DNA from 2 places in the Litorivicinus lipolyticus genome. Region 2 is predicted to be linked to the other one. Evidence: predicted binding sites of a transcription regulator. Region 2 holds the regulator's gene; the other holds the start of a gene.
What was found. The regulator sigma-54, encoded in region 2, starts transcription at its own class of promoters, with help from an activator protein. The targets are predictions, from matches to a motif close to TGGCACNNNNNTTGCTNT.
Positions count from the first base shown of each region.

Region 1: the regulator sigma-54 is predicted to act here: its motif matches at 4,089-4,106, upstream of glnK (P-II family nitrogen regulator).

Region 1 is NZ_CP045871.1:323,602-328,861, reverse strand. It holds gene GH975_RS01685 (DUF484 family protein) at 1-131, shown strand, start outside; gene GH975_RS01680 (tyrosine recombinase XerC) at 128-994, shown strand; gene GH975_RS01675 (HAD family hydrolase) at 991-1,665, shown strand; gene GH975_RS01670 (DUF3047 domain-containing protein) at 1,667-2,287, opposite strand; gene GH975_RS01665 (ammonium transporter) at 2,404-3,657, opposite strand; gene glnK (P-II family nitrogen regulator) at 3,700-4,038, opposite strand; gene GH975_RS01655 (accessory factor UbiK family protein) at 4,328-4,576, shown strand; gene GH975_RS01650 (ATP-binding protein) at 4,573-5,260, shown strand, end outside.
Region 2 is NZ_CP045871.1:2,063,846-2,069,105, forward strand. It holds gene GH975_RS10515 (calcium/sodium antiporter) at 1-169, shown strand, start outside; gene GH975_RS10520 (KpsF/GutQ family sugar-phosphate isomerase) at 166-1,134, shown strand; gene GH975_RS10525 (KdsC family phosphatase) at 1,131-1,643, shown strand; gene lptC (LPS export ABC transporter periplasmic protein LptC) at 1,640-2,164, shown strand; gene lptA (lipopolysaccharide transport periplasmic protein LptA) at 2,149-2,631, shown strand; gene lptB (LPS export ABC transporter ATP-binding protein) at 2,628-3,359, shown strand; gene GH975_RS10545 (RNA polymerase factor sigma-54) at 3,403-4,851, shown strand; gene hpf (ribosome hibernation-promoting factor, HPF/YfiA family) at 4,954-5,256, shown strand.

The sequences.
Region 1 (5,260 bases), 610 kb from region 2:
GACAACCCAGTTTGGGCGCACTGGCGCTCGGCAGCCCCAACGAGCGGCACTTCGAGGGCGGTATGGACACGCTCTTTCTGGCCACCATTGCCGAGGCGCTGGGACTGTTGTTGCCGCGCATTCAAGCGTGAACACGGCGCGTGCGGTGGCCCAGTGGCTGGATCAGCTGAGCCACTCCCAAGCACGCGCCACCACCACACTAAACGCCTACGCCCGCGACCTCGCCAGCCTGCCGGACATCCCATTGGCACAGCTCGATGGCGAGCACGTCCGGCGCTGGACCCACCGTGCTCGCAGCCAAGGGCTGTCCCCGGCCAGCCTGGCTCGGCGCTTATCGGCGCTGCGCAGCTTCGCCAAGTACGCCCGCCAACGCGAGTGGATCAGCCACGACCCCTGCGCCGGCATTCGCGCCCCCAAAGCCGGACGCAAGCTGCCCGACACCCTGTCAGTCGATGACGCCCAAGCCTTGTTACAAGCCGGCGACGGCAGCCCGATCGAGCGCCGCGATCAGGCGCTGTGGGAACTGCTCTACGGCAGCGGTCTGCGCCTGTCCGAAGTCGCCGGTTTGCGGTTGGGCGATGTCGACCTGACCCAGCGCTTGGCTAGGGTCACCGGCAAGGGCAACAAAACCCGCATGGCCCCGCTGACCCGCCCGGCCGCACGTGCACTGCAGGCGTGGTTGGACGTGCGCCCAAGCGCCGGCAGTGACGCCATGTTTTGCACCCCGCGCGGGCCCGCCCTGTCGACCCGCCAAATCCAGCGCCGCCTCAAACAACGAGCACTGCGCACACTGGGCAACCAGGCGGTCCACCCGCACCAGTTGCGCCACGCCTTCGCGACCCATTTGCTAGAGGGTAGCGGCGACTTGCGCGCGGTCCAGGAGCTACTGGGACACGCCCACCTCAGCACCACCCAGGTCTATACGCACCTGGATTTCGATCACCTGGCACAGGCCTACGATCACGCCCACCCAAGAGCCCGGAGAAAATCATGATTCGCGCCATTACCTTTGATTTGGACGACACCCTGTGGAGCACCGCGGACGTTATTGGCCGCGCCGAGGCGATCATGTTCGAGTGGCTGGACGAGCATTGCCCAGCCTTTACCCAGGCCCACACGCCCGACAGTTTCGTCGCCGTGCGCCGTCACTTCGCAGACGAAAACCCCAACGTTAGTCACAACCTCAAAGCCGTACGCAAACTGGCGCTAATCGATGCCTTACAACAGCTACAGGTGGCCGACGCCTCGCGTTTGGGGGCCCAGGCTGCACAGCTGTTCCAGCAGGCACGCCAGCAGGTCAACTTTTTTGACGGGGCGCTGGACATGCTGTCGGCACTAAGCCCGCATTACGCCATCGGCGCGATCACCAATGGCACCACCCAAATCGCCCAGACGGCTGCCGGGGAGCACTTTCAGTTTTGCTTAAATGCCGAAGACTTCGCGGTCGGGAAACCGGCGGCACCGATGTTTTTCGATGCGTTGATGCGGCTAAATGTGCCGCCAGAACAGGTGTTGCACGTCGGCGACCACTGGGACCAAGACGTCGTTGCCGCTAAACAATTGGGCTTCCAAACCCTGTGGATCGGTCAGGGCACACCGCCGGGCCCTGAATCGGACCATCAGCTGGCCGAGGTCCGCCATTTACCGGCGCTGCTGGGTCACTGAATCAATTGGCACGCAACGCGATCTGACCGAAACGCGCCGCCGCTCGGCTGCCTGAGTTATCGGCGTCGACCATCAAGGCGACCCCGTCCAGCTCGTCCAGCGACCTGCCAAACGCACGCTGCCAATCAGCGGCCAAGTTGCGCTTGACCCTGATCCAGTCGCCGCTGGTGCCGTTGGCGACCGCCAACATTTTCACTTTGCCGGTGTATGGGCTGTCCCAAATGTCGTCGATCGCGCGGGCATTGCTGTGCACATAGACCAGAGATTGGGTGCTTAAAATGCCAAATGCGCCTTTGCGCACGACATACACCCGCGCCGCGTAATCATCGCCGGCCTTGGACTGTTCAGGTGCGCCCAAGGTCGGCGCGGTGACGACTTGCCAACTCCATTCCAACCAGGGGGTCTGAGCCGGGTCGATGCGCCGCTCAAAACCCAGTGCCGAGGCCGTCCCGTCGGCCACGCCCTGCAGCACAAAACCGCGCTGGGCATCCGCAACCCGCTGGTACTGCGTATCGCCAACAAAGGACTGAGCGTCCCAGCCGGACAGGTCGCCCTGGTCCAGCAACACATCCGCGTGAACCGCGCCGACCCACAAACACACCCCGATCCAAACTGCTTTCATCCGCCCCATCCTTAAACCCATCGACTGCCCTCCCTTCAGAGTGCGCACCGCGCGCAAAGTTCAACGCACAAAAAAAGGCGCCCCGAAGGACGCCTCAATGGAGCGATTAATCTGTCTTAACGTTTAGTCGTGAACTCGGGGTAGGCTTCCATACCGCAATCGATCACGTCCATACCTTGATACTCTTCTTCCTCGGTGACACGGATACCCATGACCGCTTTGATCACAGTCCAAACCACGAAGGATGCGACAAAGGTGAAGACAAAGATGGCGAATGCGCCGTACAGCTGAGCACCCAAAGTGGCGCCGTCGTTGCTGAACACGACTGCAATCAAACCAAACACACCGACCACACCGTGTACGCTGATGGCGCCAACCGGATCGTCAATTTTGATTTTGTCCAAGCCGACGATGCTGAATACCACCAACACACCACCGATCGCGCCGATCAATGTCGCCAGCTGTCCGCTCGGGGCCAAAGGTTCCGCAGTGATTGCAACCAGGCCAGCCAACGCGCCGTTCAACGCCATCGACAGGTCTGCCTTGCCAAAGATCAACTTAGCCACCAAGGTCGCCGCAATCGCGCCGCCAGCCGCCGCAGCGTTGGTGTTCAAAAAGATCTGGGCGACGGCGTTAGCGTTATCAAAACCGCTTAACTGAAGCTGCGAGCCGCCGTTAAAGCCGAACCAACCCATCCAAAGGATAAAGGTACCGATCGTGGCCAGCGGCATGTTAGCACCCGGGATCGCGTTGATTTTGCCATCCTTGGTGTACTTGCCTTTACGCGCACCCAGCACGATCACACCCGCCAAGGCCGCTGCGGCGCCACACATGTGAACAATGCCGGACCCTGCAAAGTCGCTGAAACCTGCGGCTGACAAGAACCCGCCACCCCAGCTCCAAGCGCCCTGAATCGGGTAAATAAAGCCAGTAAACACGACCGCAAAGGCCAGGAATGCAAACAGCTTCATCCGCTCCGCAACCGCGCCGGAAATGATGCTCATGCCAGTCGCAACGAAAACGACCTGGAAAAAGAAGTCCGAACGGGCCGAGTAGTAGCTATCGCCAATGGCCGCATTTTCGTCACCAATCATGCCGCCAAAGGTGGGCAAGAAGCCGCCTTCAGGCATATCGATGTACATAATTGAGTAACCGATCAGCAGGTACATAACGCACGCAATCGAATACAGCAGGATATTCTTGGTCAGAATTTCGGTGGTGTTTTTAGCACGCACCAAGCCGGCTTCTAGCATGGCGAAACCCGCCGCCATCCACATAACCAGTGCACCTGAAATCAAAAAGTAAAAGGTATCGACGGCGTAGCTCAGCTCCGCCAGATTACCTGACAGCTCAGATAGTTGTGTTTCCATGGGTGTCTCTCCGCAAGGTTGGACTGTTGTGTACTGGGTCGCTTAAAGCGCGTCAGTTCCGGTCTCGCCGGTACGAATACGTACGGCCTGCTCCAGCGCAACAACAAAGATCTTGCCGTCGCCAATTTTTCCAGTGTTCGCCGCCTTAGTGATGGCTTCGACAACGGTGTCGAGTTGATCATCATCAATGGCGACTTCGATTTTCACTTTGGGCAAAAAGTCGACCACGTATTCCGCGCCGCGGTACAGCTCGGTGTGGCCTTTTTGACGGCCAAAGCCTTTGACTTCTGTCACGGTGATGCCTTGCATCCCAATCTCTGATAGCGCTTCGCGGACATCGTCCAGCTTGAAGGGCTTAATGACCGCAGTCACAAGTTTCATAGGTATCTCCCTCGGTACATCGAGTTACGTAGTTTATCTACGCGTTTCACTTTGCGATTATCGTGCCAACCTTGCGGAGTTGTAGACGGATCGCAGTATTCGCGGTGCTTGCGCACCACGAGAACCCACTTTAACGCATTTACCGACCCTAATCGCACCAATTTAGTCCACCCACAGGTACAGAAATCGCACCATTATGGTGCACCTCAACGCCCTAAGCCTGTCATTTTCACCAGTGACTTTTGCCCTCGCCATGCTAGTGTTTCACCCTCACTCATCGGAGCACGCCATGAACCCCTTCGAACCCTTTCAGCAACTGTCCGAACAACTAATGCAGCGCATGCCCGAACCCATGCGCCAACTGTCCGAACAAGCCCAAACCCAAGTCAAAGAGACCATGGCCCAGGGCCTGGCCAGTCTCGACTTGGTCAGCCGCGACGAATTTGAGGCCCAAACTCAATTGTTAGCACGTGCCGACGCTCGAATTGCCGAGCTCGAAGCACGCCTGTCCGCGCTCGACAGCACGCCGGACGCATGAGTATTGCGCGCGTTCAAAGCCTGTGCCTGACCCCTGACGGCATCAGGCCCTGTACGGCGCGCGCGCAAATCCAAGGCGGCCTGCCACTGACCCGCCTGCTGAATCGCGGGCGCAACGCAGCCAGCCTGAGAGAGCGGATCCGCTCCGTTATCAAGGGCGCCGGTTATCGCTACCCTAGCGGCCGCGTCACACTGGACATTGAACTGGCCCGTGGCGGCCGCTTAGATGACGGCCACGCGCTGCCGCTGGCCTTGGCGGTGCTACTGGCAAGCGATCAAATCACCACCGCCGCCGGCGCACAGCACACCTGGTTTGGCGAGCTCAACCTGGACGGCTCCCTGTTACCGCTGGACCCTGACTTGGTGCTCGCCTGCGGCAACCTCCAGAACCTGGCCGGCGGCACCGGCGCGCCGCATTTTTTGGCATCCCTACGCCAGCTCGATCCGACTCCCATGACCGCCACAGCGCCTGCGCCCTCGGCGCCCTCCCTAATGCCCGGCTGGCCGACCGAACTGGCCACCTGGGTGCTATCCGGTGGGCACTCAACCCTGGTGTATGGGGAACCGGGTGTCGGCAAATCCGGCTGGAGCCACGGCCTGTGTGCGCACTGGCCCGAGTCGCCACGCGTGCGGGCTCGCCGGGCTGGCAAACGGCTGTTCGCGTCGACACCGGGCGTATCGGACC
Region 2 (5,260 bases):
CATCGCCGAGCTCACGCTGCAGCGCGACTTTATGACCATGCTGGGCCTGACGCTGTTGGTGTTGGCGCTGGCATGGATCGGGCGCGGCCAGATCGGTAAACTGATCGGCGCCTCGCTCATTGCGATCTATGCCGGGTACCTCGGCCTCTTAACATGGACATCCTTATGAGTCACTTCGATTACCTGGCCAGTGCTCGCCGCACCCTGACGCTGGAAGCCGACGCCATCACCGACTTGGCAGCGGCACTGGACCCGCATTTTGAACGGGCCTGCGAGCTGATACTGGCCTGCACCGGCCGCGTCATCGTCACCGGCATGGGCAAAAGCGGCCACATTGGCACCAAACTGGCCGCGACCCTGGCAAGCACCGGAACCCCGGCGTTTTTTGTTCACCCCGGCGAAGCCAGCCATGGCGACATGGGCATGATCACTAAAGACGACGTCGTCATCGGGCTGAGTAATTCCGGTTCGTCCGGCGAAGTGGTCGCGATGCTACCGCTACTGGCGCGTCTGGGCAGCAAACTGGTCGGCATCAGCAGCAACCCTGATAGCCCATTGGGCCAAGCCAGCCATGCGCATTTGACAGTGGCCGTTAAGCGCGAAGCCTGTCCGCTTAATTTGGCACCGACGTCCAGCACCACGGCGGCACTGGCGATGGGTGATGCGCTGGCGATTGCGCTGTTGGAAGCGCGCGGCTTCACGGCTGACGACTTTGCCTTTTCCCACCCCGGTGGCGCCTTGGGTCGACGCCTATTAATGAAGGTCGACGACCTGATGCACGCCGGCGATGCACTGCCCTGTGTCAGCGACCAGGCGGCCGTCAGCGATGCGATCATGGAAGTCACCCGCGGCGGGCTTGGCATCACCGCGGTCACCGATGTCACGGGCAAACTGATTGGGGTGTTTACCGACGGCGATTTGCGCCGCGCCCTGGACAAGGACCTGAGCCTCAAATCGACCGCAGTCAACCAGGTCATGACCGCCGGCGGTCAGCGTGTCAAACCCGGAACTCTGGCCGCCGAGGCCGTGCGCATCATGCAAGAAACCCGGGTCAACGCGGTCGTGGTCACGGACAACGATCGCCCGATTGGCATACTCAACATGCACGATCTGATGCGCGCAGGTGTCGTATGAGTCTCGCTAAAATTCGCCTTTTGGCGCTGGATGTCGATGGCATTTTGACCGACGGTCGGGTCTGGTTTGACGGCGACGGCGAGCAACTCAAGCCCTTTCACACCCAAGACGGCCTCGGTATCAAATTGGTCCAAAGCCACGGCATCGCCGTCGCGCTGGTGACAGGGCGAGTATCGCCGATGGTCGACTACCGGGCGCGCCAATTAGGCATCGCACACGTCATCCAGGGCCGCGATGACAAGCTGGCGGCGATTACTGAACTGACCGGCACGTTACAGCTGACCCTGGACCAGGTTGCCTACATGGGCGATGACCTGCCCGATCTGTCGGCACTGTTAGCGGTTGGCGTCGGGCGTACCGTGCCGGGTGCTGACCCTTGGGTGCGCGAACGTGTTGAGGCGACGCGCGCCGCCGGCGGCATGGGTGCCGTGCGCGAACTGTGCAATGCGCTGCTGGCGGCCCAGGGCCATCAGGCCAGCGTATTGGCCGAATTCGGAGTCGGTGAATGAACCCGGTTTGGGTCGCAGGCCTGATCCTAGCGGCACTGATTTGGGTCAGCTGGGATGACACTCGGGCGCGCCCCGTGGTGGTTGACTTGGCCGCCGCCGAACAAGACGTGGCGCTGCGCGTGGTCAACCCGCGCCTTCGTCAGTTCGATGCGGACGGCGCGCTAAAAAGCACCATGACCGCCCCCGAAGCCCTCGACTTTGACGGTTCCCGACCCGGCCAGATCACCCAGCCGGCGCTGACCTGGCCACTGTCTGGCTGGCAAGCCGAGTCGACGATTGGCGAGACCTACCCGGATCGAACGCTACTCAAGGGCGACGCAACGGCTACCCATGCCGCCGAGCGGCGAACCTTGAACGCCGACCAAATTGAATACCAAGGCGACGTTATGACCGCCACCGGCAACGCGAAAATACACGCCCCCGACTTTACCGCAGGCGCCGGACAGGTCAGGATCGAAACCACAACCGATACCATCGAACTGACACAACAGGTAACCACAACCTTATGGCCCGCTCGCTAATTGCTCTGTTGCTGACCCTCAGCACCGCCGCCGCTGCGCTGCCCGAAGATCGCGACCTGCCGATCACGGTCAACGCCGACAACGCCAGCTTTGATGAGCGTGCTGGCCGCGCCGTGTACACCGGCAATGTAATTCTGACTCAGGGCGCACTGCGCATTGAAGCGGCGCGACTGACCGCGAAGCTGATCAATGGTCAGGTCGACAGCATGACCGCCACTGGCAGCCCAGCAATTTTTGCTGACACCCCAAACGTCGAACAAGGTCCAGTCAAAGGCATTGCCAGCACCATCGACTGGACCCTGACCGACCAGATTATGGTCCTGACCGGCGACGCGGAGTTGACCCAGTCAACCAACACCGTAATTGGCGAGTCGGTCATCTACCGCCAAGCCAAGGGCACCCTTGAAGCCAGCAGCCAGGGCAGCGGCGAGCGCGTGCAAATGACCCTGACACCCAACAATTCGTGACTGAGCGTGCACTGACAGCCAGCGGTCTGGCTAAGCGCTACGGCAAACGTCAAGTCGTCAAAGACATGTCGGTGCGCGTCGAACCGGGCGAGATTGTCGGCTTGCTGGGTCCCAATGGCGCCGGCAAAACGACCTCGTTTTACATGATTGTCGGCTTGGTTAAAGCCGACAGCGGTGCGGTCACTATCGACGGCCAAGACGTCAGCCGCCAACCCATGCACCGACGCTCCCAGCGCGGGCTGGGTTATCTGGCGCAGGAAGCCAGCATTTTTCGACGACTGTCCAGTCGCGACAACTTGTTGGCGGTACTGGAATTACGCCGCGACTTGGATAAGCGCCAGCGCCAGCAAAAAGCCGACGCCTTGCTGGCCGAGTTCCACCTCGAACACGTCGCCGACAGCCTCGGCCAGGCCCTATCCGGCGGCGAGCGGCGGCGCGTCGAAATCGCCCGTGCGCTGGCCATGGACCCCGCCTACGTGTTGCTGGACGAACCCTTTGCTGGGGTCGACCCGATCTCGGTGAGCGACATCAAACGCCTGGTCCGAGGGTTGGCGGCACGCGATATCGGCGTCCTGATCACCGATCACAACGTGCGCGAAACGCTCGACCTGTGCGATCGCGGTTACATCGTCAGCGACGGATCCTTGCTCGCCCAAGGCAGCCCCCAAGACTTACTGGCCAACGAGACCGTACGACAGGTCTATTTAGGGCACGAATTTCGCATGTAGGCCAAAATCTGGGCTATAGTCGGTACCGGATACGGGGTAACGCATGAAGCAATCTCTACAGCTAAAGATGGGCCAACAGTTGGCGATGACGCCACAACTGCAGCAAGCCATCCGCATGCTGCAGCTGTCGACGCTGGAACTGCAGCAAGAAATTCAACAAGCGTTGGACGAAAACCCGTTGCTGGAACGCGAAGACGACGAAGGCTTAGCCGCCGCGCCGGATAGCGACAGCATCACCGAACAGCCCGATGCCAGCGAAAAAAGTGTCGACGAACTGGTCAGCCAAACCGATAACCTTGGCGACAACGACGCCATGGACTCGCGCTGGGAAGACACCTTCGTTAACAACTCCAGCTCGATCGAAGGGCTGCCCGAATTTGAAGCCCGCTCCAGCGCGCCCGTCACCTTGCACCAACACCTCCTGGACCAAATGTGGCAGCTGCACCTGACACCGCGTGACCAGGTGCTGTTTATTGCCCTGGTTGACGGCATCGACGACGCCGGTTACCTGCGCGAAAGCCTAGAGACCATCTGCGAAGCGACGGCGGATGAACTAGACGATATCGCCGAAGTCGATGAAGTGGCGGTCGTATTGAAGCAAATCCACCACCTTGACCCGCCCGGCATTGGCGCCCGCGACGTCCAAGAATGCCTGCGCATTCAACTGCGCCAACTGGGCGACTCCGTTGATGCCCGCGAGACCGCGATCCGCATCATCGACGAACGTTTTGAGGCTCTGGCCAAGCGCGATTTGACCAGCATCAGCCGCGGCTTGGGCGTCGACAAGTCCGAAGTCCACGAAGCCCTCAGCCTGATCAAAACCCTGTCGCCGCGCCCCGGCAGCGCGATTGGCTCAAGTGATACCGACTATGTCATTCCAGATTTGGTGGTGCGCAAGGTCAACACCCTGTGGCGCGTCGAGCTGAATGCCGAGGCCGTGCCGCGGTTGTACCTCAACCGCACCTACAGCGACTTGGTCGAGCACCTGGACGACGACTCCAAAAACTACATCAAAGCGCAAACCCGCGAGGCCAAGTGGCTAATCAAATCGGTCGAAAGCCGCTATGACACGCTGCTTAAAGTCGGTCGCACAATTATGGCCGAGCAACTGGAGTTTTTGGAGCACGGCGAAGAGTCCATGCGCCCGCTAATCCTGGCCGACATCGCCCGTCAAATCGACATGCACGAAAGCACGGTGTCGCGCGCAACCACGCAAAAGTTTGTGCTGACTCCCAAGGGTCTGTTCGAGCTGAAGTTCTTTTTCTCGTCGCAGCTGGCCTCCGCCGACGGCTCCGAAGCGGCCAGCTCAACCGCCATTCGCGCGGTCATCAAACGCCTGGTCGCGGCCGAACCTCGGACCAAACCGCTGTCGGATTCAAAACTGACGGCGTTGCTGGGCGAGGAAGGCTACACAGTCGCCCGGCGCACAGTTGCCAAATACCGTGAAGGCATGGGCATTGCAGGTTCCAGCGAGCGCAAGCAGTTCGCGTAACGGAACACATCGGACCCCAGGGACTGGTCAGCTCGGTTCAACCGGAGTAGGGTAAATTAGTCGATATTCATCGACCACGATAAGAATGTTAAGGAGCTGCACATGCACATCAGTATCAGCGGGCAACATCTCGAAATCACCGACGCCATTCGCGACTACGTCCAATCCAAATTCGATCGACTGACCCGACACTCTGACACCATCACCCGAATCGAAGTGGTGCTGCGGGTCGAGAAAACACGCCAAATTGCCGAGGGGTCGATCCATGTTGCCGGGGCCGATTTACATGCGCTGTCGGAAAACGACGACATGTATGCGTCGATCGACCTGATGACCGACAAGCTCGACCGACAAGTCCTTAAACATAAAGAGAAGAACGTCGCACGAAAGCAAGGTGCGGCATAGCCCG